3 regions of the Dysgonomonas sp. Shenzhen-Wh21 genome follow, and region 3 is predicted to be linked to each of the others. Evidence: riboswitches for the same ligand, from Rfam matches in the RefSeq annotation. Region 3 holds a riboswitch; each other region holds the start of a gene.
What was found. Region 3 has a riboswitch for cobalamin ahead of LDB17_RS09215 (TonB-dependent siderophore receptor). Riboswitches for the same ligand answer to the same signal wherever they lie in the genome.
Positions count from the first base shown of each region.

Region 1: linked by a shared signal. The riboswitch ahead of LDB17_RS06095 (TonB-dependent receptor) and the one ahead of LDB17_RS09215 (TonB-dependent siderophore receptor) in region 3 are both predicted to bind cobalamin.
Region 2: linked by a shared signal. The riboswitch ahead of LDB17_RS08240 (anaerobic ribonucleoside triphosphate reductase) and the one ahead of LDB17_RS09215 (TonB-dependent siderophore receptor) in region 3 are both predicted to bind cobalamin.

Region 1 is NZ_JAIXHZ010000090.1:376-7,542, reverse strand. It holds gene LDB17_RS06105 (endonuclease/exonuclease/phosphatase family protein) at 185-1,057, opposite strand; gene LDB17_RS06100 (cobyrinate a,c-diamide synthase) at 1,257-2,600, opposite strand; cobalamin riboswitch at 2,669-2,865, shown strand; gene LDB17_RS06095 (TonB-dependent receptor) at 2,914-5,109, shown strand; gene LDB17_RS06090 (ABC transporter substrate-binding protein) at 5,118-6,248, shown strand; gene LDB17_RS06085 (sirohydrochlorin cobaltochelatase) at 6,245-7,167, shown strand, end outside.
Region 2 is NZ_JAIXHZ010000126.1:9,356-22,345, forward strand. It holds gene pflB (formate C-acetyltransferase) at 1-1,071, shown strand, start outside; gene pflA (pyruvate formate-lyase-activating protein) at 1,156-1,875, shown strand; cobalamin riboswitch at 2,086-2,276, shown strand; gene LDB17_RS08240 (anaerobic ribonucleoside triphosphate reductase) at 2,393-4,600, shown strand; gene nrdG (anaerobic ribonucleoside-triphosphate reductase activating protein) at 4,593-5,126, shown strand; gene LDB17_RS08250 (N-acetyltransferase) at 5,175-5,627, shown strand; gene LDB17_RS08255 (hypothetical protein) at 5,703-5,939, opposite strand; gene LDB17_RS08260 (helix-turn-helix domain-containing protein) at 6,185-6,592, shown strand; gene LDB17_RS08265 (AbiH family protein) at 6,752-7,564, shown strand; tRNA gene LDB17_RS08270 (tRNA-Leu) at 7,634-7,717, opposite strand; gene LDB17_RS08275 (mannose-1-phosphate guanylyltransferase) at 7,880-8,962, shown strand; gene ahcY (adenosylhomocysteinase) at 8,978-10,396, shown strand; gene LDB17_RS08285 (hypothetical protein) at 10,691-11,395, opposite strand; gene LDB17_RS08290 (M64 family metallopeptidase) at 11,501-12,778, opposite strand; gene LDB17_RS08295 (putative LPS assembly protein LptD) at 12,973-12,990, shown strand, end outside.
Region 3 is NZ_JAIXHZ010000132.1:12-13,001, reverse strand. It holds gene tsaD (tRNA (adenosine(37)-N6)-threonylcarbamoyltransferase complex transferase subunit TsaD) at 1-652, opposite strand, end outside; gene LDB17_RS09245 (hypothetical protein) at 828-1,817, shown strand; gene dnaB (replicative DNA helicase) at 1,912-3,429, shown strand; gene secDF (protein translocase subunit SecDF) at 3,612-6,599, opposite strand; gene LDB17_RS09230 (AMP-binding protein) at 6,864-8,519, opposite strand; gene LDB17_RS09225 (helix-turn-helix domain-containing protein) at 8,562-9,116, opposite strand; gene LDB17_RS09220 (RluA family pseudouridine synthase) at 9,129-10,070, opposite strand; cobalamin riboswitch at 10,284-10,466, shown strand; gene LDB17_RS09215 (TonB-dependent siderophore receptor) at 10,559-12,550, shown strand; partial or broken gene LDB17_RS09210 (DUF5074 domain-containing protein) at 12,563-12,990, shown strand, end outside.

The DNA.
Region 1 (7,167 bases), on a different contig from region 3:
AAGCCAAAAGGTTTTAAGATTAAACGCTCCCTTATTTTATTTCTTTCCATAACTGGAATTATGTTATTTATAAAAGGTCTTAAGTTTTCTTATTTAACAGGATACAGAAAAAAAATGTTTACATTATATCTATACTGTAAGAGGACAGAAATAAATATTCCGATTTCTTTCCTTTAAAATTAACCTAATTAGCCCATTCTGCATTTACTAATATCGGAAAATGATCTGAAGGAAATTTGCCGATGTTATAAGTATCAGTTAACATTCCCCATCTTTTTGTCTTAAAGTGCTTACTGAAATAGATATGATCCAATATTTCGTTGTTGCTTATAATAGCTCTATCTAAATTGTCTAATTCTTCAAGAGGCTTTCCCCAAGCATTATATGACGAGTTATTGGCATACGGTTGTTCAACATCATAATAGGTATCTCTTAAGACTTCCGAGTTATTAAGAAGCTGAGCCCAAGAACTATCCATTCCTCCATTTAGGTCTCCCATAAATATGACGGGATTATCCCCTACTATTTCTTTGATTTTAGTCAATATCAATTTACTACTTTCGTTGCGTGCATAATCTTTTTCATAATCATAATGAGCACTGAAAACGAAGAAGCTCTTGCCTGATTTGATATCCTGTAATTCAACCCATGTACAAATACGGTTGCAACAAGGAGCATCCCAACTTTTAGAAGGTACATTAGGTGTGGCAGACAACCAGAAGTCTCCATTACTCAGTACTCTGTATTTGTCTGTTTTGTAAAATATTGCGGAATGCTCCCCTTGTCCGTTACCGTCTCTTCCCTCCCCGTAATAATCATAACCGGGTAGAGCAATTTTCATATCCTTTAATTGATTCGGTAAAGCCTCCTGAGTTCCAAAGAAATCAAAGTCGTGATACTGTACTAACTTTGCAATATACGGAAAGCGATCTTTCCACATATTACCCACATCGGATGAATTGTCATTTCTAACATTATACGTTCCTACATTAAATTTTTGTGCATTTAGAGTAAAGGCAGTCATGAATAATACTGCACTAATAAAAATTTGTTTCATTATTTAATTAATTTGAGAATTAAAGGTAATAAGTAAATATAATTTCTTGATGATATATTCTCAGATTATAACTTTCTATAACGGTTTATGCAATAGAACTGATAAAAAAACTTATATATCGATACATATGATAAACTATGTTATTATGAGTTGTAACCAATCATCAGAGTTGGTGCACTTGATACAAACTACACTTTTATCACTTAAATAAATGTAACAAATTCTCCATCTCAGCCCAATATATATGAGTATATCCTGCAATTACATTTTTGTAGCGTAATAACTTTGTATCTACTGGAACCTCCTTTGCATTATACTGCTGCGTTATACTTTCCATGTTATTTTCAATATGTGAATAATGAAATTCGTGTCCTCTAATAGTTATACTATTATATTCAAATTGACGGTATCCTAATTTAAGCTTCATGTTTTCCATTGAAGCCTTTTGCTTGAAAATATCTACCATTGGATATTCTATCCCATCCTTATCTGCTATAGATGAAGACAGATACATCATTCCACCACATTCTGCAAGAATATTTCCTCCATTTTCCGCATAATCCTTAATAGCCCTATGTAGCAGTTTATTTTCGCTTAGCTGTTTTGCATATAATTCAGGATATCCTCCCGGGAAATAAACAAAATCTGACTTTGGCAAATATCTGTCTGTTAAAGGACTAAAGAAGGTCACCTCTCCTATTTTTCTTAAATATTCTATATTTTCATGATACATAAAATTGAAGGCTTCGTCGGCTGCAACTGCTATTTTCAGATTCAGAGAGGAATGTTCTTTAATTCGATGTAATTCTGGATTTCCTATTTTGACTTGCGTATATGATAGCAATTTATCAATATCAATATGTTTTTCTACAATTGATGCGGCAATATTAGCAAAGTCATCTAGAAGAAAATCTTGATCGATACTTAATCCCAAATGACGTGAAGGCACAGTCAGATTTTCATTTTTAGGCAGGTAGCCTAATGGGACTATACCGACATCGTGGCAAGCATCTGCGAGAAATTTATAATGACTTTCGGATCCAACATAGTTAAAAATTACTCCTAAGACATTTATCTTTTCATAAAATTCTTTGAATCCATACAATAACGGAGCTGCTGAATATGCCATAGATTTGGCATTTATAACCATAACAACAGGGATATTCAATAGTCCTGCAATTTCGGCACTGCTTCCTTTCATCTTGTCATATCCATCAAATAGCCCCATCACTCCTTCAGTAATACAAGCATCATTTCCTGATGCGTATTTTGAGTACAGATATCTGACGTGATTCTCTGTTGATAAGAATAAATCGAGATTAACCGACTTTTTACCTGAAGCCATATCATGATATTTGGTATCTATATAATCTGGTCCACACTTAAATGGTTGTACTTTAAGCCCTCTGTTCTTTAATGCTCTCAATAAGCCTAAAGTAACCGTTGTTTTTCCTGAACCCGAACTTGGCGCAGCTATAAGAAAGCTGGAAATCTCTTTCATGAGTAATCTGGTTTTATTTTCAGCAAAAGTATAAAAAGCCATCAATGAAATGAATTTTACCAAGAAAATATATTTTTTAAGAATTCTTTTTAATCCTATTTTTTTTCAATTACCTTTGAAGCCGCTTAGGTGATGTATTCAGACATTCGTCTGTTGCATAAAAGGGAATTCGGTCAGAATCCGAAACAGTGCCCGCTACTGTGAATTCCATAAAATTTTGAGTATCACCACTGCCACTGTCACAATGATGGGAAGGCCTCTCAAAATGGAACAAGTCAGGAAACCTGCCTAGCATAAATTAATAGATATTCCCGGGGTCAGGAATATAATTAACTAACATTATACTTCTTTTTTAATGAAACTAAGAATTATGCTAACAGCATTGCTATGCTGTATTGCAAGTATTTCGTTCGCTCAGTTGAGCTTGCGCGGAAGAGTTGTTGATGAAAATGAAAAGCCGATCGCTGGCGCCAGCGTATGGATTGAGTACACAACCATTGGAACATCCACAGATTTGAAGGGTGAGTTTAGTCTTGAAAAAATCCCGGAAGGTAATAATCTTCTAAGAATTAGTGCACTGGATTATAATGGAGCTCGTGAGACAATAAACAGATCTAATGACAACATCCTTATTCGTATGAAACATTCCCCTCTTAAACTGAATGAAGTAGTAGTAACAGGTACCGGCACAATCAACAAACTTAAAAACTCGCCCGTTGCAATAGATGTTATTTCTCAGAGGGAACTCCAAAACACGAATATTCCTACCTTCGAAAATGCCATGATTGCCTTAAATCCCTCTATGTCATTCACTCCTAATGCAATGGGTTCGTATATGCAGCTGAATGGATTAAGTAATAGATATATACTTGTGTTAGTCGATGGAAAAAAGCTTGGGGGCGATGTGGGTGGTAACGTCGATCTGAACCGCATTGATATGGGAAATATCAAGCGTATAGAAGTCTTGAAAGGAGCCGCCTCTTCTTTATATGGTTCGGATGCAATAGCTGGAGTTATTAATATTATAACCAATAAGCCAAAAGATTTGGTGAACTTCTCTACAGAGACACGCCTCTCTGAGTATGGACAATTTACTCAAAATGCTAACCTGTACTTGAATGTAGGAGGTTTCTCCTCCTCTACTTCTTTTCAGCGAAATCAGGCTGACGGTTGGCAACTTAATAAAAAGGAAATAATAAACGATGAAGAAGTAGATACGGATAAACAAGCCATGTTACGCTTCTATTCAGATGTTTTCAGCCAGCGTTTTGGTTATAAAGCGACAAAAGAATTGAGCATGTATGTAGAGGGAAGTCTTTTCGACAAAAAGTTTAAACGACCTGTAAGTGCTTATGGGTTCGATATGAAATATGTCGACTATTCGTTTGGTGCCGGTGCAAAATATTTATTGAAAAATAATGGTTTGATTTCATTAGACTGGAATACCGACCGTTTTGAATATTTTAAAGCTTACCTGAAAGAAACCAAAGACAAAAACGGTGTCACATTTATGCCGGGAGATGAAGAATTTGTGAGAAGGCAGAAGTACAATAATGTAAATTTGAAAGGTACATTCAACGCCGGAAAGTTCAATAAAGTAACTGTAGGGTCAGAGTACAAGGTAGACAACCTATATGCTCCGGCAGATAGCATCGGAGGTTCCAGAAATGTTTATACATTGGCTTTTTATGCTCAGGATGAAATAAATCTTTTCGGAAAGCTGAATATTGTTCCCGGAGTTAGATATATATACAATGAAACCTTCAAAAACAGGGTTACACCTAAAGTCAGCGCGATGTATACTCTTAATGATTTCAATTTCAGAGTATCATACGCTACAGGTTTTAAAACACCTGACTTAAAACAGTTATTCATGAAAACTGAAGTTACCAGCAAAGGTAAAACCACTTTAAGTGTAGGGAATAAAGATCTGAAGCCCGAAAGCTCAAACTATTATTCTGTCAATGCTGAATATATAAAGGATTTTCTTTCATTGGCTGTTACAGGTTATGTTAACAACCTTAAAAACAAAATCGACACATATGAAATAGAATTAACACCTGAAGAAATAGCTGAAGGATATAATAAGAAATCATCGTATCATAATATAGGTAGATCTCGTATTCAAGGTGTAGACTTTACTTTTAATTCATACCTTGGTTATAACCTTACCTTAGGAGGAGGATATAGTTATGTGAATGCTAAAGACCTAGATACAGGTAAGCGTCTTCAACGTATAAGTCGTCATACAGGAAATGTTAACCTGAATTGGTTTAAAGATTTCGGGTTATTCAAGTCAAATTTTAATTTAAACGGACGCCTGCAAAGCCGTAGATATTATGATGATGGTGATGATGCACGTGCTTATCAATTATGGAACTTTGCTACACGTCATACATTCAAGAGTATAAATGGTCTTGTATTTGAACCGGGTTTAGGTATTGAAAATATCTTTGACTTTGTAGATGATAAACCTTTCAACCGCAATTATGCGACTTTATCACCCGGACGTACATTTTATGCCAGCCTGAAAATTAAGTTTAGTAAGTAAGATTGTTTATGAAATCTTCAAACTTATTATACCTCTTTGTTTTCTGCTCAATTCTTTATTCCTGTTCTTCGATCGGGAATAAGGAGAATGAAAATATTGAAAAATATCAGCTAAGACATGCTCGTGGATTCAATGTAGAACAATATGAAGATTACAAATTGGTAACCGTACGTGACCCTTGGGATACAGTGCGTACTCTCTACCGATATATATTAATTGATCGTGATAAAGAAATTCCGACGAACCTGCCTAAAGGAACTATCGTAAAAGTACCATTGCCAACTGTGATCGCTTTTTCTACGATTCAATGTAGTATGTTGCAAGAAATAGATGAACATCATCGTATAACAGGGGTCTGTCAGGCCAAATATATAGACCTGCCTTATATCCAAGAACGATTGAAAGCCGGAAAGATTATAGATTTGGGCAGTATGCATAAACCGGATGTTGAACAATTAATCAATCTGATGCCATCTGCACTTATTGTATCAGCGATGGAAACCGGCATGGGCTATTTGGATAAGTTAAGAATTCCTATCATTGCTACTACTGACTATATGGAAGATACTGCTCTCGGTCGTGCCGAATGGATACGCTTCCATGCATTGTTTTACGGAAAAAAAGCGCTAGCCGACTCGCTTTTCCAAGAAACAGAACGCAGATACAATGAAATAAAAGATAGGGTAAAGAATGCATCTAATAAACCAACAGTATTCAACGACCTGAAATTTGGTAAAACATGGCGAATTGCTGGAGGAAAAAGCTATCTGGCAAATCTGATACGTGATGCGGGAGGCGAATACGTTTGGAATGATGATAATTCAACCGGATCGACACGCTTGTCTGCCGAAATGGTACTCGACAAAGCAGGATTGGCTGATATCTGGCTGTTGAAGTACAATCGAGAAGAAGATTTCACATATAATAGGTTGAAACAAGAAGATAAAATATATGCCCAGTTTGGTGCTTTTAATAAAAAACAGATATGGGGATGTAATACCGGCAGAGTCCATTATTTTGAGGATTTGCCGATTCATCCCGATTCTATATTGAAAGACATGGCAAAAATATTTCATCCGAATTTATTCACAGATAATAAATTAAGCTATTTCAAATCATTAGATGAAGAGATATTATGAAAAGGATTTTATTATATATTATGATACTATTTACCACTGTTGCAACATTTGCACATAGTGGAGGTAGTTACGAGTATTCTGATATTTTTAAAAGTATGCAGGCAAACGATAAAGCTGCTATTCTGATAGTTCATTTTGGTACTACTCATGACGACACTCGCGAACTGACAATAGAAGCTTTAAATAATCAGGTGAAACAAGTTTTCCCTTCCATTGAAGTAAGAGAAGCATATTCTTCACGTATTGTTATCAAAAGGCTTTCTGTACGTGGTATCTATAAAGTGAATCCATTAGAAGCTTTAAAACAACTTCATGCTGATGGATACACACATATATTAATACAGTCTTCCACTATTATCGATGGAGTGGAAATGGAATCTTTGTACAAAAATGTAGAAGATGTGAGCGGACTGTTTAAGGATGTACGTATAGGTACGCCATTGCTTTATTCTCCACAAGACTACGAAGAAGTTATAAAGGTTTTAACCGTAGAAAATAAAAAAAATGTTGCCTATATATGGGTCGGACATGGAACTTATGATGCTACTACAGCCCAATATGCGATGCTCGATTATATGCTTAAAGCGAAGGGGCATACAAACTGCTTTGTAGGAACTGTAGAAGGCTATCCCGAATTTGATGATGTTTTAGCACAATTAAAGGATTCGGGCTTGAAAGAGGTTGTTCTTATGCCATTTATGTTTGTAGCCGGAGAACATGCAAAGAATGATATTGCTGGAGATTGGGTCGAAAATCTTAAAAAAGAAGGTTTATCTGTAACTGAAAACCTTCAGGGGCTAGGAGAAAACCCTAAAATCAGGGAAATATATTTATCTCATCTACAATTTATAACTACTCATCGTAAAATCGATATAATGGAGAAAAAATCCATATATGAAAAAACGGGAGAAAAGATAAC
Region 2 (12,990 bases), on a different contig from region 3:
GAGAATGACGACCTGATGCGCCCTCAACTAGGCGATGATTACGGCATAGCATGTTGTGTATCACCGATGCGAATAGGACATCAGATGCAATTCTTCGGTGCAAGAGCGAACTTGCCTAAAGCATTGCTATATACGATAAATGGAGGTAAAGACGAAATAACTAAAGCGCAAGTATTACCAAAACACTGGGTAGAAAAGGTATCAGGAGAGTATCTTGACTTTGAAGAAGTTTGGGAAAAATTTGACCGCACCTTGGATTGGGTTGCCGAAACTTACGTAAAAGCATTAAATATCATCCATTATATGCACGATAAATATTCATACGAAGCTTTAGAAATGGCTTTGCATGATGTTGATATCGTTCGGACACAAGCATTCGGGGTTTCGGGGTTATCCATTATCGCTGACTCTTTTGCTGCTATCAAGTATGGAAAAGTACGCATCGTAAGAAATGAAGAAGGTGACGCAGTCGACTATATTATAGAAAAAGATTACGTTCCGTTTGGAAACAACGACGACAAGACCGACAGGTTTGCTGTGGAAATAGTAGAAAAGTTCATGAGCAAAATCCGTAAACGTAAGATGTATAAAGATGCTATACCTACACAATCAGTGTTAACCATCACTTCAAACGTTGTTTACGGAAAGAAAACAGGAAACACCCCTGACGGACGACGTGGAGGAACACCTTTTGCTCCGGGAGCCAACCCTATGCATGGGCGTGATACCAGAGGAGCTGTAGCATCACTTTCATCTGTAGCGAAGCTTCCGTTTGCTCATGCAAATGACGGCATATCATATACTTTCGCTATTACGCCAAACACATTGGGTAAAAACAGAAAAGAAGAAGCTCAAAACCTCAGCGGACTTCTTGATGGTTACTTCTTACAAACAGGTCACCATCTCAACGTTAATGTATTTGACAGGAATCTGCTTATCGATGCGATGGAACATCCTGAAAAATATCCTCAGTTGACAATACGTGTATCAGGTTATGCTGTTAATTTCGTAAAACTTACAAAAGAGCAGCAATTAGATGTGATAAACAGAACGATTACTACATCATTCTGATACCCCATTAATACATATATGGTTGCCCCAAAAGTGTTTTAAATTTTGGGGCAATATCTTCTCTTATTAGGAAGAAAATCAATTATGAAAGGTTTAATTCATTCTTTCGAGTCTTTTGGAACTAAAGACGGCCCGGGTATAAGGTTTGTATTTTTTATGCAGGGCTGCCCTCTTCGTTGCCTCTATTGCCATAACCCAGACACATGGAATATGAACGATAAGGAGTACGAACTGATTCCGGAAGAGGCTTTCGAAGAAGTAAAGAAGGTAAAAAACTTCATACGCAATGGGGGTATAACCATTTCGGGAGGAGAACCCCTGCTACAACCTCAGTTTATTATCGAACTATTTAAGATGTGCAAGAATGAAGGTTTACATACAGCTATAGACACATCAGGATATATATTAAATGATAAGGTAAAGGAAGTTTTAGAGTACACAGATCTTGTACTGCTAGATATTAAACATATCAATCCTGATAAATATAAAAACCTCACAGCAAAACCACTAGAGCCAACACTTCGCTTCATGCAGTATCTCACTGAAATTGAGAAACCTGTTTGGCTAAGATATGTGTTCGTTCCGGGCTTCACCGACGATGAAAAAGACCTGAATGACTGGGCAAAACAGGTTTCTGGATATAAAAATGTACAACGAGTAGATATTTTGCCTTTTCATCAAATGGGATTACATAAATGGGAGCAGTTAGGCGAAGACTACAAGTTTAAAGATATTGCACCTCCCGAACAGTCGGAAATAGAGAAGGCTGAAAATATTTTCCGAAGTTATGGACTTAAGGTCTGATATATATATTATTCATAAAACATTTTTCTTTACAAAAACAAAAAAAGATCATCAATAGGAATATAAAATTTTATTTTTAGAAAATTTTTCAACAATAATAAAACTACAACAAACTCATAAAAAGCCAATTAACAACAAATAGAGAAAACTTAAATCAGAAAACACTTAAATAAAATATCCAATCAAGTCTTTTATTAAGTAAAATCATATAACTTTGTTAACATATACGGTTCCGAATATAATCGGATGAAAAGGGAATCAGGTGAAAGACCTGAACTATCCCCGTAGCTGTAAATTTCAGAAAGGTAGTTGGACTCTCACACCACTGTCAACGAATACTGATGGGAAGGTTACCAACTGCGAAATAAGTCAGAAGACCTGCCGTATATACATTCTAGCTTTCGGGAGAAAAGCAGCAGAATTATACAACATATTCACTTCAAATAAGTATGTGTACTTCCCTGCTCCTGTCAGTTATATTTTAATTGATACAATAAAAGTATAAACGATAACGAATATGATTCAGACAGTTGTAAAAAGAGACGGACGTATCGTCGGTTTTAATGAGGAAAAAATCATGGCAGCAGTTCGTAAAGCCATGCTACACACCGAACAAGGAGAAGACTCCATTCTAATAAGACGTATTACAGACTATGTATCCTGTCAGGGCAATGAGCAAATGACAGTAGAGCAGATACAAGACATGGTAGAAATGGAGTTGATGAAAAGCCCTCGCAAAGAGGTGGCAAAAAAATACATCGCCTATCGTGACAAACGCAGCATTGCCCGCAAAGCAAAAACGCGAGACATGTTTCTGGAAATTATAGATACTAAATCAAACGATATCACGCGCGAAAATGCAAACATGAACGCCGACACACCTGCCGGCATGATGATGAAGTTTGCTAGCGAAACCACCAAACCATTTGTCGATGATTATTTATTATTGCCGGAGGTAAAAGAAGCTGTTCGCCTCAACTATCTGCATATACACGACAAAGATTATTATCCAACCAAAAGCCTTACTTGCGTACAACACCCTTTAGATAAGATATTACAGAATGGCTTTTTTGCAGGGCATGGAGAATCTCGTCCGGCAAAACGCATCGAGACAGCCAGTATGCTAGGTTGTATCTCTCTGGAAACAGCACAAAATGAAATGCATGGCGGACAGGCCATTCCTGCTTTTGACTTTTACTTGGCTCCATTTGTACGTAAGAGCTTTATTGAAGAAATAAAAGTTCTGGAACAGGTTACAGGAATAGAATACAAACATTTGTACGAAACAGAAATAGAAGATTATATCCCTTGTTCGGTCAAAGATTTAGCAGGGGAAAAACGAATTATACAGCATGCCATAAACAGAACAGTGAGCAGAGTTCATCAATCGATGGAGGCCTTTATTCACAACATGAACACAATCCATTCTCGTGGAGGGAATCAGGTCGTATTCAGCTCTGTCAATTACGGAACGGACACCTCTGCCGAGGGTCGCTGTATCATTCGTGAATTGCTCCACAGCACATACGAGGGTGTAGGAAGTGGCGTAACGGCTATTTTCCCTATACAGATATGGAAGAAGAAACGAGGCGTAAACTATTTGCCGGATGACAAAAACTATGATCTTTATATACTAGCAAGCAAGGTAAGTGCCCGCCGTTTCTTCCCTAACTTTTTGAATCTGGATGCGACATTCAACCAACATGAAGATTGGAAAGCGGACGATCCTCGCCGATTCGAACACGAAGTGGCTACAATGGGTTGCCGCACACGGGTTTTCGAAAATCGCTTTGGAAAGAAGACATCTATCGGACGGGGAAATCTCTCTTTCTCCACCATCAACCTTGTACGCATTGCCTTAGAATGCAGAAATATAGAAAATGAAAAAGAAAGAATAGATTGCTTCTACAGCAAACTAAACCAGATACTCGACTTAACCGCATTACAATTGCATCGCCGTTTCGAGTTTCAGAAAACTGCCGCACCTAAACAGTTTCCATTACTAATGTCTGTATTATGGGAAGGATGCGAGCAAGTAAAAGAAGAAAACACGATAGAGAAGGTAATTAATCAGGGCACATTGGGCATTGGCTTTATAGGACTTGCCGAAGCTCTTGTTGCACTTGTAGGTAAACATCATGGAGAAGATGAGCAAGCTCAAAAACTCGGACTGGAGATAGTAACTTATATGAAAGATCGAGTAAATGAATTCTCAGAAAAATATCAGCATAATTACAGTGTACTTGCAACCCCTGCCGAAGGGCTCGCCGGACGCTTTACCCGTCGAGACAAAAAAGACTTTGGGCTAATCAAGGGCATCACCGATCGTGAATATTACACCAACTCCAATCACGTACCCGTATATTACCAATGCAGCGCACATCAGAAAGCAAAGACAGAAGCTCCTTATCATGACCTAACTCGAGGAGGACATATCTTTTATGTAGAGATAGACGGTGATGCCACACACAACCCCGATGCTATATTGACAGTAGTGGATATGATGGATAAATATAATATGGGGTATGCATCAGTCAATCACAACCGTAATCGTTGTTTGAAATGCGGCTATGAAAATTCGGATACAAAGCTCACCCGATGCCCGAAATGCGGTAGCAACGAAATAGATCGCCTGCAACGCATAACAGGTTATTTGGTAGGGACAACAGACCGATGGAACAGCGCAAAACTAGCAGAGCTAAACGACCGCATTATTCATGAATAAGCTATCGATACTAAACGTTATACATGACACTACCGTAGATGGCCCCGGATTCAGGACAGCCATCTACGCTGCCGGTTGTACACACAGATGCCCGGGATGCCACAACCCACAATCGTGGGATATAGAAAATGGCACACCACACACCATTGATCAGCTATTAGAGATAATAAAAGAAGATGAATTTGCAAACGTTACTTTCTCGGGTGGAGACCCGCTGTTTCAAGTAGAAGGTTTCACAGAACTTGCACAACGAATAAAAAGAGGAACAAACAAAAATATTTGGTGCTATACGGGTTTTTTATATGAAGACATTCTAAAATCGGATAGACTTTCTCAGATTCTTCCTTTTATTGATGTTTTGGTAGACGGCAAATATATTGAAGCACTGCGAAGCGAAGATTTACGATTCAGGGGCAGCAACAATCAAAGAATCATAAATGTACGAGCTTCTTTGAATGAACGCCAAGATTCATACCCAATATTAAAAAGTTCTCATTACAATGAGAATAGTATCTTAAAATCTTAAACTTATTTATTAATATTGCCTTGTTATTAATGGCAACATTCTGCTAAAATGAAAATAGAAAAAATAACAGAGGATAAAGACCGGTTTATGAATCTGCTGCTATTGGGCGATGAACAGGAAAGCATGATCTACAGATATTTAGAAAGAGGAGAACTATTTGCGCTATACGACACTTATCTAAAAACCGTTTGTGTCGTTACTCAAGAAGACGAGAAAACTTTCGAAATCAAAAATATTGCAACTTACCAAAAAGCACAGGGGAAAGGATACGGGAGTTTAATGATGAGATACATAATTGACAACTATAAAGATAAATGTGACATATTATTGGTTGGTACAGGCGACGATCCTACTATATTGTCATTTTACAAAAAATTTGGCTTTGTATATTCACACACCGTAAAAAACTTTTTCATAGACAATTACGACCATCAAATATTTGAAAATGGCAAGCAACTAATAGACATGGTTTATCTAAAAAATGAAATGAAAAAATCCTGACAGATTTCTCTATCAGGATTGCTGTGCACCCTTAACAGTTCTACTCTCAAACCTATATTTTGGAATTTGATCGCTTTATTGCCTTTTATCACACAAAGGAGCAATATCCCGTAAGGTTTTTAGATAGTGGATAAATTCGAGAGTATCTTTATGCGTGCTAATTATAGCATCAGATTGAGACTGTATGAATAGAATGACATAGTTATATAAAAATTCATCCAATAGTTTAGCAAAGTCTTTAGGAGAAATGTCTTCTTTAAAGAATGTATATATCGGTTCCAGATCTATATCCCCTCTTTCTAATTTTTCCATAAATGTTTGCATTAGGCTTACTGCACTTTTGTATTTGTAAGGGTTGCTATATTTGAGTTTGTATAATTCACAATTGCAAAGTAAAGGGCACAGCGTCTTATATCCTATCAATTGAGACAATAAGATATCAGAAAAACAAATAATATATTAATATCCTAACTGTTAAAATATTATCCTCACAAATAAATTATTATTTGCTCTAAATGCTTATTTTTGCATATAAACAAATTCACAAATAGAAAGACATGGAAGAAACAAGCATAAAGAAGAGCAATCATGGTCCAAACGTTCGCCGTTGGAGAGAATGGCGAAACATTAATCAAGATGTTCTGGCAGAGCAAATAGGAGTATCACAAGCTACTCTTTCGAGCTATGAGAAAAAGGATAAGCTCGAACAGGATATTTTAGAGAAGATTGCTAAGGTTTTGGATATTCCTGTTGAGGCTATTACTGAGCTTGAACAAGGAGCTTCCATCAATATTGTAAATGCTTATGATAATTCAGGTTCTATAAACTACTCCCCGACATTTAACCCGTTAGATAAAATAGTTGAGCTTTACGATGAAAAGATCGCTTTATACGAAAGAATGTTGAAGGATAAAGAGGAGGCTATTTCTTTATTGCATGAGGTATTGAAAGAGAGGAAGGGGTGAAATTCTGATAGGCTCACAAAAATGAAAAACACAAAGATTGAATTTATTGAAGATTTAGACTTGATTTATGAGTTAAGAAGGGAAGGATTCCTAAAATCATAAAAAATTTATTTGTATTATAGCCAAATTTGAGAATCAATCTAAAAAACACACTAATATATGCCTAACAATGAATATGATGCAGTTTTGATAACGGGAAATGGATTTGATTTAAATTTAGGATTAAAAACAGGCTATTGTGATTTTATTTCGAGTGATTTCTTCTGCAAATTATTAGCTGAAAATAATCAACTTTGCTTATATCTCAAAAACCAACATGATTTAAATAATTGGATAGATATTGAGAATGAATTAAAAAACTACTCTAATGAAGTCTATACGAACTCAAATAGAAATTTATTCAAACAAGAATATCAATCTTTACGTAAATCTTTATGTGACTACTTGAATAGCATAGATATGTCATATATAGATAAGACATCACAAGCCTATAGATTTCTTACAGAAAAATTTGAAAGATTATTAATTTTCAATTTTAATTACACATTAAGTCTTGAATATATTACACATCAGAAAAACTTAAAACATAAAGTTTTCAAGGTGCATGGTACTGCTAAAAATAACCAAATTGTTTTTGGCGTAGAAGACAATGCAAGAATTAATAAAAATGACGTCTTTCTTAAAAAATCAACTTGTATCTGGAATGAAATATGTGATGTTAATCAAATACTATCTAATGCAAATAACATAATATTTTTAGGGTATTCTTTAGGCGAAACTGACCATCATTATTTTGATGATTTTTTTGGGAATGCATGTCATTCGCATTCTGTCAGAAAAAATATAGCTATATCTTATTATAAGGAAGAAGGTATGTATGATATTTTTAAACAATTAGATAGTTTAACCGTTAATAGAATCCAATACTTGAGAACCCATCAAAACTTTAAGATGATTGATTTATCAAAATAGAATATCTTTATTTTTTAATAAAGGAATATAACAAAAAGCCTGACAGATTTCTCTATCAGACTTTCTTAGTACCCAGAGCCGGGATCGAACCGGCATGGAAGTGAATCCACTGGTGTTTGAGACCAGCGCGTCTACCAATTCCGCCATCTGGGCTTGTGCCTAGTGCGGTGCAAAAGTACACATATTTTTCATATATCAAAAGATCAAGTATAACTTTTTTGAAAAAGAATCGTATAATTTTATTTCGCTATTGTCCCTAATCGTTTTGTTTGTATATTAGTATGATATAACTTTGTATAAATTTTTAAAACAAACATGGATAACAAGAACAATTATTGCGTGATCATGGGTGGTGGCATTGGCAGCCGTTTTTGGCCCTTTAGCCGCGAAGCCCGTCCAAAGCAGTTCCTTGATTTCTTTGGAACAGGACGTTCTCTTTTGCAGATGACTGTAGACCGGTTTAAAAGAATCCTTCCTCTTGAGAACATATTTATAGTCACCAATAATGAATATGCTCAGATGGTACAAGAAGAACTGCCTGAGTTGAAACCCAATCAGATATTGTTAGAGCCAATGCGACGCAATACAGCCCCATGTATTGCTTTTGCGACTTACCATATCAACTCTTTTAATCCTGAAGCAAATATTGTAGTTGCTCCTTCCGATCACTTGATTCTGAAAGAGGATGAATTCCTTTCTATTATTCAGAACGCTTATAAGTTTGTATCTAAACACAATACGTTATTGACACTCGGCATTAAGCCTAGTCGCCCCGAAACAGGCTATGGATACATACAAATGAGCGAAGAGAAACTGGACGGAGTGAATAAGGTAAAAGTCTTTACCGAAAAACCTAATTTGGAGCTGGCCAAGGTCTTCTTCGAAAGCGGAGAGTTCCTGTGGAATTCAGGTATCTTTATCTGGAATAACAAAACCATCTTAAGCGCACTTCGTGAATATCTTCCTGAGATAACTTCTCGTTTCGACCGTGGTATCGATGCCTTTGGCACAGAAAAAGAAAAAGCCTTCATTGATGAGAATTTTCCATTTTGCCCGAATATATCAATAGATTATGGCATAATGGAAAAAGCTACAAATGTATATGTACAGGCAGCAGATTTCGGATGGTCTGATTTAGGAACTTGGGGATCACTTTACGAAATATCGGAAAAAGATAATGATGCCAATGCGTCGCTCATTGCCAACACTATATTTTTTGATAGTGCCGAAAATGTTGTGACATTGCCTGCCGGCAAATTAGCGGTTATACAAGGCTTAGAGGGCTATATTGTAGCCGAAGCCGACGGCGTGCTGCTGATTTGCAAGAAGTCGGAAGAACAGCGTATCAAGCAGTTCGTCGCTGACGTAAAACTAAAATACGGAGAAAAATATATATAACAATCAAATAAATATATGTCAAAAGAACTTTTGCCAAACCTTCCATACCTTGTAGCAGATATCAATCTGGCAGACTTTGGGAGAAAAGAAATAGAAATAGCAGAGCATGAAATGCCGGGATTAATGGCACTTCGCAAGAAATATGGAGCAACAAAACCGCTGAAAGGTGCTCGTATCATGGGTTCGTTACACATGACCGTGCAGACAGCAGTACTTATCGAAACCCTGAAAGAATTAGGAGCCGATATACGTTGGGCTAGTTGCAATATTTTCTCTACCCAAGACCATGCGGCAGCAGCTATTGCAGCAGCCGGGATACCCGTATTTGCATGGAAGGGAGAAACCCTTGAAGAATATTGGTGGTGTACAGAGCAAGCCTTAGCTTTCCCTGAAGGGAAAGGCCCAAACCTGATAGTAGACGATGGCGGCGATGCTACACTGCTTATCCACTGGGGATATAAAGCCGAAGAAAATGCTGACTTTCTGAATAAAAAAGCTTCGAGCCACGAAGAGCAAGTAATACTCGACACCCTGTCTCGTATTCTTAAGGATGACAACAATCGCTGGCACCGCACAGTTGCCGATTGGAAAGGAGTATCCGAAGAGACAACAACAGGCGTACACAGGTTGTATCAAATGATGGAGCGAGGCGAACTACTTGTTCCGGCTATTAATGTAAACGACTCGGTAACCAAGTCTAAGTTTGATAACCTCTATGGTTGTCGCGAATCATTAGCCGATGGTATCAAGAGAGCTACCGACGTGATGATTGCCGGTAAGGTAGTGGTTGTTGCAGGATATGGAGATGTAGGCAAGGGCTGTGCTCACTCTATGCGTTCGTACGGAGCTCGTGTCATAGTCACTGAGATAGACCCGATATGCGCCTTGCAGGCAGCAATGGAAGGCTTTGAAGTGACAACGATGGAAGAGGCCGTGAAAGAAGGGAATATCTTTGTTACAACAACAGGCAACAAGGATATTATAACTATAGAGCACATGTCTCGCATGAAAGATCAGGCTATAGTATGTAACATAGGACACTTTGACAATGAAATCCAGGTGGACAAGCTTGTAAACTACCCTAGCATTAAGCATGTAAACATTAAGCCGCAGGTAGATAAATATACATTCCCTGATGAGCATTCTATATTCCTTTTAGCCGAAGGTCGTTTAGTGAATTTAGGTTGTGCCACCGGTCACCCTTCATTCGTGATGAGTAACTCATTCACAAACCAGACCTTAGCTCAATTGGAGCTATGGGTACGCGACTATGAAGTAAACGTTTATCGTTTGCCGAAACATTTGGATGAAGAAGTTGCACGCCTACACCTTGAACAAATTGGAGTGAAGTTGACCAAGCTGACTGAGGCACAAGCCGAATATCTTGGGGTTCCTGTAGAAGGTCCGTACAAACCTGAACATTACAGATACTAAGATATCATCTATCAATATAAACGGGCTTTAACCATAAAGCCCGTTTTTTTTTGCAATATGTGATACGGTATTAGCGCTCGCTTCCTTATTCAAAAAGTGACAAAGGTGACAAAAGTGACAGGTTCCAATCTGTTCTTTATGTCACCTTTTTTAGTTTCTGATTACCACTCTTAATCTTACTTTTATTTCAAAGATCACTTTTAATTAGATAATTGTTATTTAGAAAAGTAATATAAACAAAAAGAGTTCCGCTGTCTAGCGGAACTCTTTTGTATAATATATAATAAAGATCTATTATTTCTGTCCTTTCAATATATTAGCTTCATCAATATATTTGTCTGCTTCAATAGCTAAAGGAGAATTCATATATTGATTCTTTATAATTGAAAACACCTCAATTACTTTATCGTAATTTCCTTGATTACGATATATAAGACCTGCTTTTTTGTATAACATAGGGCTTTGAGAAGCATTATCTACACCTTTAGCAGCCTTGATATAATATGAAACAGCCTCATCTGATTTTCCCAGGTTATCCAAGCAGTCGCCGATTGCACCATTCGCCAGTTGTGATATTATTTTATCACTACCGCTATAGTCTTTCAGGTATTCAAGACCTTTCTCGTAGTTACCCATATTTGCATAACAGATTCCGGCATATAGTTTAGACAGTTTTCCGGCTTTAGTAGAACCATAATCACTTATGATTGACTCAAATCCTACATATCCGTTTTTATCTCCAAAAACAGCTAATGAATCTTGTCCGGCTCTGAAGTACTGTTCACCTCTGAACATTGCCACCTGAGCTTCGGTAGTTTTTGGTCCTACAATAAAATAGTTGTATGCAAGAAATGCACTAACGACCACAACTATAGCACCAATACCTATTAGTAATTGTTTTTGGTATTTTTCAATGAAACGTTCTGATTCTGCAACTGCTGTTCCAATACGTTCCCAGTCTTTTTCTTCACGCAATTCAGCTTGTTTCTTTTTAGACATTTTTAATCTGTTATAAATATTTATATTATTCTGTTTATTTCAAATTTAGCAGCGACAAAAATAGCTGTTTTATCCTTATAAATAAAATCCTTAACTATATTTTTTTTATTCGGTATAAAATTTAATGAGTTGTTCGAGTGCCTTTTGACATGCAGGACAAAAATCTTTGCAAGTATTTGTCTTCATTCTACAGTCAACAGCAGGACGATATATCCCTTTGGACGAATAGCCTCCTCCTTCAAAAACCCCTATCGGATATTTATCTGCCAACTTAGCATCAGTAGGAATCGGAGTGTCTTTTACCAATAAGCTTTTCCATTTCACATTGAAATCAACAAGCGTTGTTATATTTGGTTCCCAAGGTTCTACACCAAAAGGGTAGCTATCGCTAAATGTATCATTTTCATAGTAGTATTCATCGGCCAATCCACCAAAGCTATGACCAAATTCATGAACAACAACAGGCTTGAAGTCTGCATGCCCCGTCGTGGTCAATGTATAGGCATTAAAAATACCACCACCGCCATATACATCAGTATTTGCTAATATAATGATATGAGCATAAGGTATTCCTGCAATTGCATCGTGTACATCCTTTACATTCGTAGTAGTCAGATAACGATCAGAATAAAAGGTATCGAAATGGGAATGAAAAGCCGTTTCATTCCATTTGCCTTTACGAGGAACGCTTACACCAGAGTCTTTCGATTCTGTTTCTACAGCAATAAAGTTGAACTTATCTTGCATACGATTAAATGGGCTATGTGCTAAAATCTGTTCGCATGCCATTTTTGCATTTTGCCTAAATTTGTCCATTTCAGAAGACGTATAACCTTCTGCCAAAATAACGACATTGAGGCATTTATCTACAGGTCCACCTTGATGTATAACGGTATAAGCCGGGATATTTTTCAATCCTTTTTTCCTTATTAGGATATCGTCAGGAGTGACAGTATGCCTAAGAGCGGTTTTGTACGAACCGTCTTTTTCTCGCAAACTTACCTCTATATCAACCTTATCTTTTGGGTATGGTAATAAGAATGTATTTTCGAAACTTTTTCTTACTGTAGCAGCTTCCGGGACAGTCAGCCATTCCTGAAATAACGAACTGAAGGATTCAAGATAAATACATTTTCCGGTTCTATGATCCGTCATTTTGATTTGCCCGTTTCCTTGCCTTCCCAGTTCTGCAAGATGGAGACGGCGTCCTGCCCATTGGGGCAATTGGTTCAATTGTTCGAGAGAAACGGTTTGAGAGACATTGTCTCCTGTAAATATATAATCGACACGCAACGTTTTGTTTTCAAAGTATTCTTCAAAGTTTTGAGAATATCCCCCCAGTGCAAGAAGGAAAAGTGATAGGGTTAACAGAAAATATTTCATGAAAAGCTTCGTTTTAGAATAGAACAAAGATAAAAAATTAATCACAATATTTAAGGATAAAGTTTCTTTCAATTCAATTTGATTCTTAGGATGGAAGATGAAAATTTATACTTTTTTTGATTTTTCATATTATGCTTTCTTATATAATTGATTAGCTTTGCATCCGAATACACTATATAGTTAGAGGTCTCTACATGAGGAAAATTCAGTTG
Region 3 (12,990 bases):
TTTTCAATCCGCTAAAGCTGTAATTATAACCCGGTATATGCGGCTTATTCAATTTAAACTTGGTAGGATCGCCTTCTTTTGCCAATCGGTCAACAACAGGTCCTCCGGGATAACCCAGTCCCATCACTTTCGCACACTTGTCAAAAGCTTCGCCGGCGGCATCGTCGATTGTTTGTCCTACTATCTCCATTTCGTTGTATGACTTCACAAGAATTATTTGTGAATTTCCACCCGAAACCAGTAGGCACAAAAATGGATATTGTGGTTGGTTATCATCGTCTTTATTCTCTTTGATAAAGTGAGCCAAAACATGTCCGTGCAGGTGGTTAACATCAACCATCGGTATATTTAGTGCCGACGATAGCCCTTTAGCAAAAGATGTACCCACAAGCAACGAACCCATAAGTCCCGGACCTCGGGTAAAGGCAATTGCGGACAGATCTTCTTTGTTGACTCCGGCCTTTTTTAAAGCCTGATCTACCACCGGTATAATGTTTTGCTGGTGTGCTCGTGAAGCCAATTCGGGAACAACACCCCCGTAACTTTCATGAACCTTCTGGCTGGATATTACATTTGACAAAAGCACCCCGTCTTGTATAACGGCTGCTGCAGTATCGTCACAGGAAGATTCTATTCCTAATATAGTTATCATTCGTTGGATTTATTTTTTTTTCTATAATAGACTATGCTTATTACTTGCGCCAAAATATATAATATATTGTTACATTCTTAGTTATAACATTATGCATATATGTTTGTTTATAAAGCGGAACAAAATTAAAAAATATAAATTATCTTCGCAAAGAAGAAATCTTAAAAGGGAATAAATGAAAAATATAACTTACTTATTAGGTTTTATTATAATATCTTTCATCGGCTGTTCGGGCACGGTGAAGAGCGACAACAGGCATTCAGCACAAGAGAGAGTATCCATTATACGCTTCGATAAAGATATATACAATTATATACAACACCCTGATGCCGCAACAGAAAAATCTCTGACCGAAAAATATCCCTTGTTGCTTCCTGCTTTTGGGCAAATCGCCATGAAGACCAGCGATCAAGCGACGTTTTTTCCTCAACTTAGAGATTACTTTGCGAATGAAGACTTACTCAAAATATATCAGGATGTATCTACAAAATATGCAGACGTATCTGTATATGAAGATAAGTTGACTGCGGTAAACGCTTTGGTAGAAGAAAATTTTCCCGGTAAAAAACTACCTCGGTTAGCGATGCATGTCTCAGGTTTCAGAGCAAATGTAATTATCGTAAACAATCTTATATCTCTCTCGATAGACAAGTATTTGGGTAGTGACTATCCGGCTTATCAAAGTTTCTTTCAACCATACGAACGCCTTCAAATGCAGTCTGAGGATATTGTAAAGGATTATATCAAAGCTTGGCTGATAAGTGATATTATAAAACCTGCCGATCACGAAACTCTTCTGTCTGCTATGATAGATGAAGGTAAAATTTTGTATGCACTATCCATTCTGCTTCCCGGTGAGGATACCGACAATCTGATAGGATATACATCCCAACAATCAGCTTGGTGCAAGAATAACGAGAAAGATATTTGGCAGAAAATAGTAAAAGAAAACTATCTTTATTCTACCGATCACATGCTTATCACTCGTCTCACCAATGATGCCGCTTCTACAACCGTAGTATCACCGCAGTCTCCGGGGCGTGTAGGTGCATGGATAGGCTGGCAGATCGTAAATCAGTATGCCAATAAGAAGGGATTCTTGCTGGAAGATATATTATCTATGGATGCGCAAACAATTTTGAAAGGCGCCAAATATAACCCGTAAAAAGTTATTAACATCTTGTTCAAAACTTAAGTCTCCATTCAATATTATTTATTTTATCTTTGAATAAAATTTATGGAAAGGGGAGTTCAGATAAATGGCAGAGTCAAATTTTAGGAATCAGGGAAAACGCAAACCAAAGGAAACAACTTTAGTTCCGGATATAGGAAAAATACAACCACAGGCCAGAGAGTTGGAAGAGGCCATACTCGGAGCTCTAATGCTAGAGAAAGATGCTTATTCGGTTGTTAGTGATATTCTTAAACCAGAAAGTTTTTACGATTCCATTCATCAGATTATATACAGAGCAATAGTAGATCTGGCTGTACGTCAGGCACCGATCGATATGCTTACTGTTGTCGAACAATTACGCAAAGATGGAGAATTGGAGACAGTGGGAGGGCCTGTATATATAGCTCAGTTGACCGAAAAAGTGGCATCTGCTGCCCATATCGAATTTCATGCCCGTATTATAGCTCAAAAATATCTTGCGCGCGAACTTATCTCTTTTTCCTCAAATGTTACAAGTAAAGCATTTGATGAAACAGTAGATGTCGACGACCTCATGCAGGAAGCTGAGAGCAAACTGTTCGAGATATCGCAGGGCAATGTGAAGAAGGATGTGACGCAGATCAATCCGGTCATCAAAGAAGCCTTACATTTACTTGAAATAGCGGCAAACCGTCCTGAAGGGCTAAGCGGTCTGGAAACAGGGTTTACTCCGCTGGACAAGATAACTTCGGGTTGGCAAAACTCCGACTTGGTAATTATTGCAGCTCGTCCGGCGATGGGTAAAACCGCATTCGTGTTGTCAATGGCCAAAAATATGGCTGTGTCTTATAAATATCCGGTAGCATTATTCTCTCTCGAGATGTCGAACGTACAGCTCGTAAACCGTCTGATCGTCAATACATGCGAAATACCGGGCGAAAAGATAAAGAATGGGCAGTTACTCCCTTATGAGTGGGAACAGCTCGATTTCAAAATAAAAGAGCTTTACGACGCACCGTTATTTATAGATGATACCCCGAGTTTGTCAGTTTTCGAACTGAGGACAAAAGCACGCCGTCTGGTCCGTGAGCATGGCGTTAGGATTATCATAATTGACTACCTCCAGCTAATGAATGCCAGCGGTATGAATTATGGTAGCCGCGAACAAGAGGTGAGTATGATATCTCGCTCATTGAAAGGATTAGCAAAAGAATTAAACATCCCAATCATTGCCCTTTCGCAGCTTAACCGTGGGGTTGAGGGGCGTACAGGAGCAGAAGGAAAGCGTCCGCAATTGTCTGACCTCCGTGAATCGGGAGCTATCGAGCAGGATGCCGATATGGTATGTTTTATCCACCGCCCTGAATATTATAAAATATTAGAAGATGATAAAGGTAACTCCTTGATAGGTCTTGCCGAAATTATTATAGCAAAGCATCGTAATGGTGCTACAGGCGATGTATTGTTACGCTTCAAGAGCGAGTTTGCCCGTTTTCAAAATATTGATGACGATTATAATTTTGGAGCAGGTCAGCAGTTCTCATCTAAGATCAACAATCACCCTGTGGCAGAACAACCACCACACCCTATGCAAGGAGGTGGTAATGACTTTGTTCCTTTCTAGCCCGAACAGAATACACATCTTAGTTATATAATAAGAATCCTTTCATCTTTGTAATGAAAGGATTTTTTTATTGATAATCTTTCTTGAAAGCTTAAATATATATTCTTTAGTTTCTACAAAAAAATAGAGGCTGATTACATTGTTTAATCAGCCTCTATATCGAAAAGACAATTTATTTAGTTTTATTTCGCTTCAATTGCATTATCCTTATTCTTTTCTTCTTTCTTGAAGATAGCCCAAGCTATTGGGGTAGCAACGAATACAGAAGAATATGTACCGATAATAATACCGATGAAGATCGCAAATGTGAAGCTTCTGATAGTATCACCACCTAATAAGAAGATACAGAATACAACCAACATAGAACTCAATGATGTATTCATCGTACGTCCTAATGTTGAGTTCAATGCCTCATTAATAGTTTCGGTTATATTGCGTTTTGGATACATGTTTCTGATCTCGCGGATACGGTCGAAGATTACAACCTTGTCATTGATAGAGTAACCTACTACTGTCAACACCGCAGCAATAAACGACTGGTCTATTTCCATCGAGAATGGCATTATCTTATATAGTAAAGAGTATAAGAAAATAACCAATACAGCATCGTGTGCTACTGCGAAGAATGTACCTGCCGAGAACGCTATGTTGCGGAAACGTATAAGGATATAGACAGCCATACATATTACGGCAATCACAACTGCGATTGTAGCAGCGGTCTTCAAGTCGTCGGCAACACTTGGCCCTACACGTTGAGAACTTTGTATATAGTTGTCGATTGTTGTATTTGGTGCCAAATATTCTTTCAATGCACTAGTCATTTTAGCTCTGATCTCTGTTTCTACAGCATCTGTTGCTTCTTCTACTTTGTAGTTTGTAGTAACACGCACCTGACTTGTTGTAGAAGATTGCGTTGCTGATCCACTAGTCAATACAAGAACCGTAGAACCTTGGAATTCTGGAACTAGTAGTTTTTCTATATCATCAGCATTTACATTCTTATCGAAACGGATCAAATAGTTTCGTCCACCTGTAAAGTCAATACCTCCGTTCAATCCATTGATAAATAATGAAGCCAATCCTGACACCAAAATGATGGCAGAGAAGATAACAACCTTTTTGGTCATTCCCAAGAAATTGATATTTGTATTCAAAAACAGTTTCTTAGAAAGAGATGTAGAGAATGTAAGATTTCTGAATTTACCTTTTTCGAGCATATATTCATAGAATATACGTGTCAGGAATACAGAAGTAAGGAACGAAGCAATGATACCAATTATCAACGTTGTAGCAAATCCTTGTATCGGACCTGTTCCGAAGTATGCAAGAATGATGGCTGTAATTACCTGAGACACGTGACCGTCGAAGATAGCAGAAAATGCATGTTTGTAACCGTCTACTACGGCAACTTTCACGTTTTTACCCGCTCTTAATTCTTCCCTTGTACGCTCATAAATCAATACGTTAGCATCCACAGCAAGCGCAAGTGCCAATACAAGCCCTGTTATACCCGGTAGTGTCATTACCGCTCCAAAAGCAGCTAGAATACCTATGGTGAAGAACAAGTTGACAATTAGCGCCGAGTTTGCGATTAACCCCGGTATCAATCCGTAAATAACGCAGATATAGATCATCAATAATACCAAGGCTAATAAGAATGAGAATATACCGGCAGTAATAGCTTCCTGTCCGAGAGATGGCCCTACAATATCTTCTTGTACGATATGTACACCTGCTTTCATCTTACCAGACTTAAGAACGTTCTCTAAGTCTTTTGCATCATCTACAGTAAAACGACCTGTGATCTGAGAACGGCCACCTTCAATTTTATTTTGAACGTTTGGTGCAGAATATACAGATCCATCAAGAACGATAGCGATGCTTCTTCCTTGCTCAGCTCCTGTAATAGTAGCCCAACGTTGTGCTCCTGTAGTATTCATCTGCATATCTACTTCCCATGCAGAACCGTGTTGAGATTGGTCAGCTTTAGCCGAGATCACAACATCTCCGTCAAGAGCCGGACCTTTTTTAATACCATCACCACGAAGAGAATATAGTGCGAATTGTGTTTCTTTTGCATCTTCAGCTTTGAAGCCCCAAGCAAATGTTAAGTCGCCAGGGTACAAATCTTGATATCTGTGTAAAATTCTATTTACGGCAGCTGTATCTGTTTTATTTACAAAACCGACGATAGCTCCACCTGCAAAGGTTGTAAAGTAGGAGCGAAGAGGTTTTGTAAATCCTAGATTATCGGTGCTTTCTACTTTTACAGAGTCTGTGGTCGCAGCAGCTAGAGAATCTGTAGCTACAGGTGCAGTAGTACCATTTGCAGCTAACACTTCTTTCGAACGCTGATCCATCAACTCAATATAGTTTTGGATTTCCTGTAGGTTGTATGTTTTCCAGAACTCAAGATTTGCGCTACCTTGCAATAGTTTCTTCACACGTTCAGGTTCTTTAACTCCCGGCAATTCGATTAGTATACGTTCTGCACGGTCTAGTTTCTGAATGTTAGGAGCAACTACCCCAAATCGGTCGATACGCGTACGCAACACATTGAATGAGTTATCAGCAACGCTTTGCAATTCTGTTCTTAAAACAGCTACTACTTTATTATCATCATCGGTAGGAGATACCTGATCTCTCAGTTTTGTACTGAATATCGATGCTAATTTGTTATTGCCGTTACTAGCTTTGAATTTATCAACAAAAATAGAGATATAGTCTCGGTTACTTCCTTTTCTGTTTTCGTCCGAAGCCTGTCCTAAAGCTGTTTGAAACGCCTCATTGTCGGGATCTCCAAGTGAACGAAGTACTGCGGCAGCGTCTACTTCCACAATAACACTCATACCACCTTTAAGGTCTAGCCCGAGGCCAATTTCTTTCTCACGGCATTCTTTCAGAGTATAGCCGATGCTATCTCCAATGCCAAGGATACCTTTAGGCCAAACTTTCTCTGTAGACATTGAGTCTATGTAGAAAGTATATTGCTTATTATACAACTCATCATAGAGTAGTTGATCGCCTTTTGCATGCTCCGTAGCGTATGCAGCTGCGTATTCTTCCGCTTTCTTATCGTAACTTCTTGTTACAAACGTAAAAGACAAGTAAAACAAACAAACTAATGTTAGGAGTATTGCAAAAGTAATTACAAAGCCTTTGTTTTGCATTTTGGATTTTACTTTTTGTTATTTAATTATATTATTTCTATTTTCTTCAAAATTAATAAAATACACATATATCCCGGACACCTCTTTTCAATAAAATGAGGCCTAATGGAGATATATGCACACTTTTAGGCGTGCAAATATAATCTTTTATTCTTTACAAATCATAATAAATATAAAGAAATTAGAGATTAAGCAAATATGCAAATCGGTAGATAATAGTTTTATACTCTATGCCGATAAACATACTCTTGCATTGATGTATTACTAATTTTCTTCCTGTTTTCTTATTTCCGCTCGTTTGATCTTTCCACTAATCGTTTTAGGTAGTTCTTCAACAAACTCGATAATACGAGGATATTTGTACGGAGCTGTAACCTTTTTTACGTGGTCTTGTATCTCACGCTTCAGGTGGTCATTGGCTTTGTTCTTATAGTCCATAGCTAATACAATGGTCGCTTTTACTACCTGTCCGCGTATTTCGTCCGGTACTCCGGTGATAGCACACTCTACAACAGCAGGATGTGTCATCAAAGCACTTTCTACTTCAAAAGGTCCGATACGGTATCCCGAACTTTTAATAACATCGTCTATGCGTCCTACAAACCAATAATAGCCATCTTCGTCGCGCCAAGCCATGTCTCCCGTATGGTATACATTATCATGATACACCTGTTTTGTTAGTGCCTCGTCACGATAATAACCCATAAATAGACCTAGTGGTTTCCATTTGTCGGTCTTAATAACAACTTCACCTACTTCGCCATCTTCTACCGAGCGACCGTCTGCTGCTATTAAGTCCATATCATACGCCGGATTGGGTACACCCATTGCTCCGGGTTTTGGTTCCATCCATGGGAAAGTAACAATAGTCGGCGTGGTTTCAGTTTGCCCGAAAGCCTCCATCATCTTTATTCCTGTACCTTTATAGAATGCCTCGAAAACAGATGGATTGAGAGCTTCACCTGCTGTAGTGGCGTACTCCAACGAAGATAAGTCGTAGTGAGACAGGTCTTCGCGAATCATAAAGCGGAATACTGTCGGAGGTGCGCAAAAAGAAGTGATTTTATGTTTCTCTATAAGGTGTAATACCAATTGAGGTGTAAATTTTTCATGATCAAATACCATTACAGCCGCACCGGCTATCCACTGTCCGTATAGTTTTCCCCAGACGGCTTTTGCCCATCCCGTATCGGCAACTGTAAGATGCAGGCTGTTTTCGTGCAGGTTGTGCCAATATTTAGCTGTTACAATATGCCCTAAAGGGTAAGCAAAATTGTGAATTACCATTTTCGGTTCTCCTGTTGTACCTGAAGTAAAATACAGCAGAGAAATATCATCATTGGTATTTACATGATCGGGACGTACAAAAGGCTTCGCTTCTTTTATTCCTTTATGGAAATCGTTCCATCCCGAAGGTATATTTTCCCCGCATGCAATAAGGCACTTCACTGTTGGCGACTCCGCCATTGCTTCATTTATGTGACTTATGACAGTTTCGTCATTTACACTCAGGATTGCTTTTATACTTGCCGCATTATTGCGATAAACGATGTCTTTTTTTGTTAATAGATGAGTCGCCGGAATCGCAACAGCGCCTATCTTGTGCAGAGCTATAACAGCAAACCAAAATTCGTAGCGTCGTTTCATGATAAGCATTACCATATCTCCATGTCCTATGCCTAACGACTGAAAATAAGCAGCTGTACGGTCGCTCTGTTCTTTGATGTCTGCAAATGTGAAATCGATGTGTTCTCCCTGGTCATTTCCCCAACAAATAGCTCTTTTGGTAGGGTTTATTCGTGCCCATTCATCAACTACATCATATCCAAAATTAAAATTATCAGGAATCTCAACGTGATAATGCTTTGCAAAATCTTCAGTTGAAGTAAAATGAATTTGTTTTACAAATTTTTCCAACATTATATAATGGTGATTAATCTTTTAGTAAATGAAAATACCAGCTTACAGCACAACAGCAATAAACTTCACTCGCTTTCCGTCCAAAGCTTTCATTCCATGGGGTAGGCTTGAATCGAAGTAGATACTATCACCTTCTTCCAATATCAAATCTTTCCCATTTATTTGTAAAAGCATCCGTCCTTCAAGGATAAGGTTAAACTCTTGCCCGGTATGTGTGCTATGATGTATCCTTACACTATCTTGCTTGGGTTCTACTGTGACTTCAAACACATCAGCCTTTCGATTGTTAAATCCACCGGCTAGCGTCTGATAGCTGTAATCTGAAACACGCTTCACAGCTAAACCTTTTCCCTTGCGCGTCAAAAAATAGCTGCTCATGCGAGGTTCGTCGGCAAACATCAGTACAGAAACATCTATATTATGTTTCGAAGCAATGTTTTTCAGTGTACTGATAGTCAAATCTTTTCTCCCTTCTTCATATTCGAGGTATACCACAGGATCGATACCACATGATGAAGCGAACTCTTCGGTCGTCATATCCAAAGCCTCACGGAGGCCTTTCAGACGCTGACCTATCTGCTTAATATCTTCATTCATACCTAAAATGTATTAAATTGATTCCTCTTTTTCGGGCTTATCCTTTCTTTCTTTTTGTGTTTCGGATATTAGTATTTGCATTGCTTTAGGGATGCCGGCTTTAAATTCAAGCAATTCCCCTGTTCTTGGATGTTTCAAAATTAGTCCCCCGGCATGAAGGGCAATTCTTTTGATCGGATTATTTGAAGCACCATATTTCTTATCGCCAACAATCGGATGTCCGATCTGTTGCATGTGTACTCTTACTTGATTTTTGCGTCGTGTTTCAAGGTCAAAATCCAATAATGAATAGCCACCTTTCGATTTTTGTGTCTTGTAATGAGTAACAGATTTCAGTCCTCCGTTATCGATAAGAGATGACATCATTACAAAGTTCTTGTTCTCGGTAAGCCACGATGTTACAGTTCCATTTTTAGGGTTCGGACGTCCTTCTACAATTGCCATGTATGAATACTTAGGTACAAGGTTGTCCCAGTTTTTCTGGAAAATATCCTGGAGCTCCATGTCTTTCGCAAAGATCATAAGTCCCGAAACTTCTCTGTCGAGGCGATGCAGAACATAAACACGTGCTTTTTTATCTTTTTTCTTTACGTATTCATTCAGAGAGTTATATACAGTGCGTGACTTTTCCTTATCTGTAGCTACAGATAGAAATCCTGCTTCTTTTTCGATGACGAGTAAGTCGTCGTCTTCAAATACAATCTTTAATCCCTTCAATCTCTTTTCTTTTCGAGACTGATCGTATTTCATAACAGAGACCTTATCTTTTGCCTTCAGTTCGAAATCGAATTGGGTGATAAGCTTTCCGTTTACTTTGATTTGTTTATGTGCAAGAAGCGATTTCACTGCGTTGCGGCTTTTACGTACTTCTTTTTGGACAAGGAAATCTAGCAATTGAGCCGGTTGATCAACTTTTATTTCCTGCAATACTTTATCTCTGGTTGTATTCCTCATTTCATTTATATATGAATATGAAACAAAGGTAAGCGTTTTTCTTTTAAGATAAACACAACATTAGATGTCGATTTACAAATATTAATTTAAATCATGGCTGCTTAAGGTTGGAGAATTTTAATGCATAGAGGCATAAAACACAGGATAATATCTTTCGCATGAAGCATGCTAGTGGAATTAACATTTATATTTTGTCTTTCAATATAATTTATCCTTACCTTTGCAGCACTTTGTTTCGTTTGTTAACGAATTAAAAGGGAATCAGGTGAAAATCCTGAACAGACCCGCTGCTGTAAGCTCTGTAAAGCTTGTGCAACATAGCCACTGTTATTCAAAATGGGAAGGCTGTACAAGTTGGAGTAAGTCAGAAGACCTGCAAAGTAATAGTTCGGACAGCTTTCGAGGAATAGAGCTTAAGAAACAGTGTCAAGATTATATAGTCTTTTCTTTGTTCTTATCGAAAGCATTTTATTGAATAATTTGTGAAGATGAGGACTTTTTTATTCTCCCTTATATTTTTATTTGTAGTAGGCTGTATGCATGTACAGGCTCAGATTAATGATAGTCTCAATGCAAAGAAACTGTCAGAGATAGAAATTTCTGCACAGATCAAACCTTCTGTCTCACGATCTACAACTCCACTTCAAGTGATTGATAATACAGAGATTGAACGAATAGGAATACTGTCCGTGTCTGATGCTGTACGTCGTTTTTCGGGAGTTACAGTAAAAGATTATGGAGGTATTGGAGGTATGAAGACTGTCTCAATAAGGGGGATGGGGGCACAACATACTGCAGTTAGTTATGATGGTGTTACGATGAGTAATGTTCAATCCGGACAGATTGATATCAGCCGTTTTTCGTTGGAAAATGTTTCCATGATAAGTCTCTCCATTGGTCAATCTGACGATATATTCCAATCTGCACGATCATATGCATCAGCCGGCTTATTAGAGGTAATAACATCAAACCCTGCCTTTAAGAATAAATCATATAATGGAAATATACAAGTTAAAGCTGGTTCTTATGGGCTTTTCAATCCTACTGTCTATTATGCACACCGACTGAATAAGAAATTCTCTCTTTCGTTAAATACAGGATGGGAAAGAGCAGACGGAAGATATAAATTTACATTTAAGAATGCCGACCAGACAGAAGAACGTAAGCGTAGAAATTCGGATGTCAATATCTGGCGTACAGAATTAAACCTTTATGGGAGTATGGGTAAAGCTGGCGAGCTGAAATTTAAGGTAAATTATTATGATTCGGAGAGAGGTTTGCCGGGTTCTGTAATTTTCTACAGAGACGACAATGAAGAAAGAGTCTGGAACAAGGATTTGTTCTCCCAGCTATATTACAAAAATAAAGTTAATGATAAAATAAGTATAAAAGGACAATTAAAATTTAGCCGCAACCATTATAAATATCTGTCAATAACCAATAATACAGCAGAAAACAAACAAGAAGACCGCATCACTCAGTATGAATACTATGCATCAGCAGGTATGATATGCAAACCTCTTAAATATCTATCTATAAGTTTATTTGAAGATATATTTCAGAATAGATTGAACAGTAATTTTGAAGATGTAGACAAGCCGAAGAGAATTTCATCACTCACAGCTTTGGCTGCTCAATTTACTAATAAATATCTAACCGTAACCGGAAGCCTTTTGGCTACTTATGTTGATGAAAGTCTTCAAACGGGAGAGTCACCTGAAGATAAGAAAAAGATAACGCCATCTATAAGTGTATCATACTTACCTTTCGAAGAAGCCAATTTAAGACTTCGTGCATCTTATAAAAAGATATTCAGAGTGCCAACTTTTGATGATATGTATTACATACGCATGGGCAATATAAATCTAAAACCGGAATATGCTACACAATACAATATAGGATTGACTTGGACAAAAAAAATATCTGAGACCATTGACTTTATGAGTGTATCTTTAGATGGTTACAGAAATAAAGTAGATGATAAAATTGTGCCTTTTCCTACAATGAATATTTTTAAGATGCGCAATTATGGAAAGGTAGATATGACTGGGGTGGATCTGAATACGCGTCTCCATGCATTGTTAACATCTCAAATATCATTAAATATCACAGGTAATTATAGTTATCAGAGAGTTATAGATGTAACAGATAAAAATAGTAAAAACTATAAAGATCAAATCCCTTACACACCGCGTCATTATGGTTCGGCATCGGTAAGTTTAGAAAACCCTTGGTTAAATTTTGCCTATACTGTTATTATATCAGGCAAACGTTACGCTCTTGATCAGAATATACCAAAAAATGAGATAGAATCATATACAGATCATAGTATTTCACTAAATAAGTCTTTTATATTAAATAATAATAGCTTACGCCTCCAACTCAATTTAATTAATCTGACAAACAAGAATTATCAAATTGTACAATATTATCCTATGCCGGGACGATCTTTTACAATATCAGCTAATTATAATTTTTAAATATTTATTCATATGAAAATAAATAAAATTTTTTACGCATTTCTCTTTGTAGCATTAGTTTTAGGATTCGCATCATGTAGTGATGACGAAGGCTATCCTGTTGTTGAACCACCTATTGTTGAGCCACCTGTTGTTGAACCACCTTTGGTAGGAACAGGATCATATATATTAAATAGTGGAAAAAGCGGAAGTAATAACGCAAATATTGCTTATTACGACTATGAAACAGGAAAGGTTACTTACAATGTCTTCGAATCAATAAATAGTAAAGGACTGGGAGATACTGGACAAGATATAATAACTTACGGAGATAGAACTTATATAGCAGTATCAGGATCTGCTGTTATTTATGTTTTGGACAAAACGGGTAAAATATTAAGTACTATAGAATCTACTAAAGAAGGAAAAAAGCAACAGCCGAGAAATCTTACAGCTTCAAT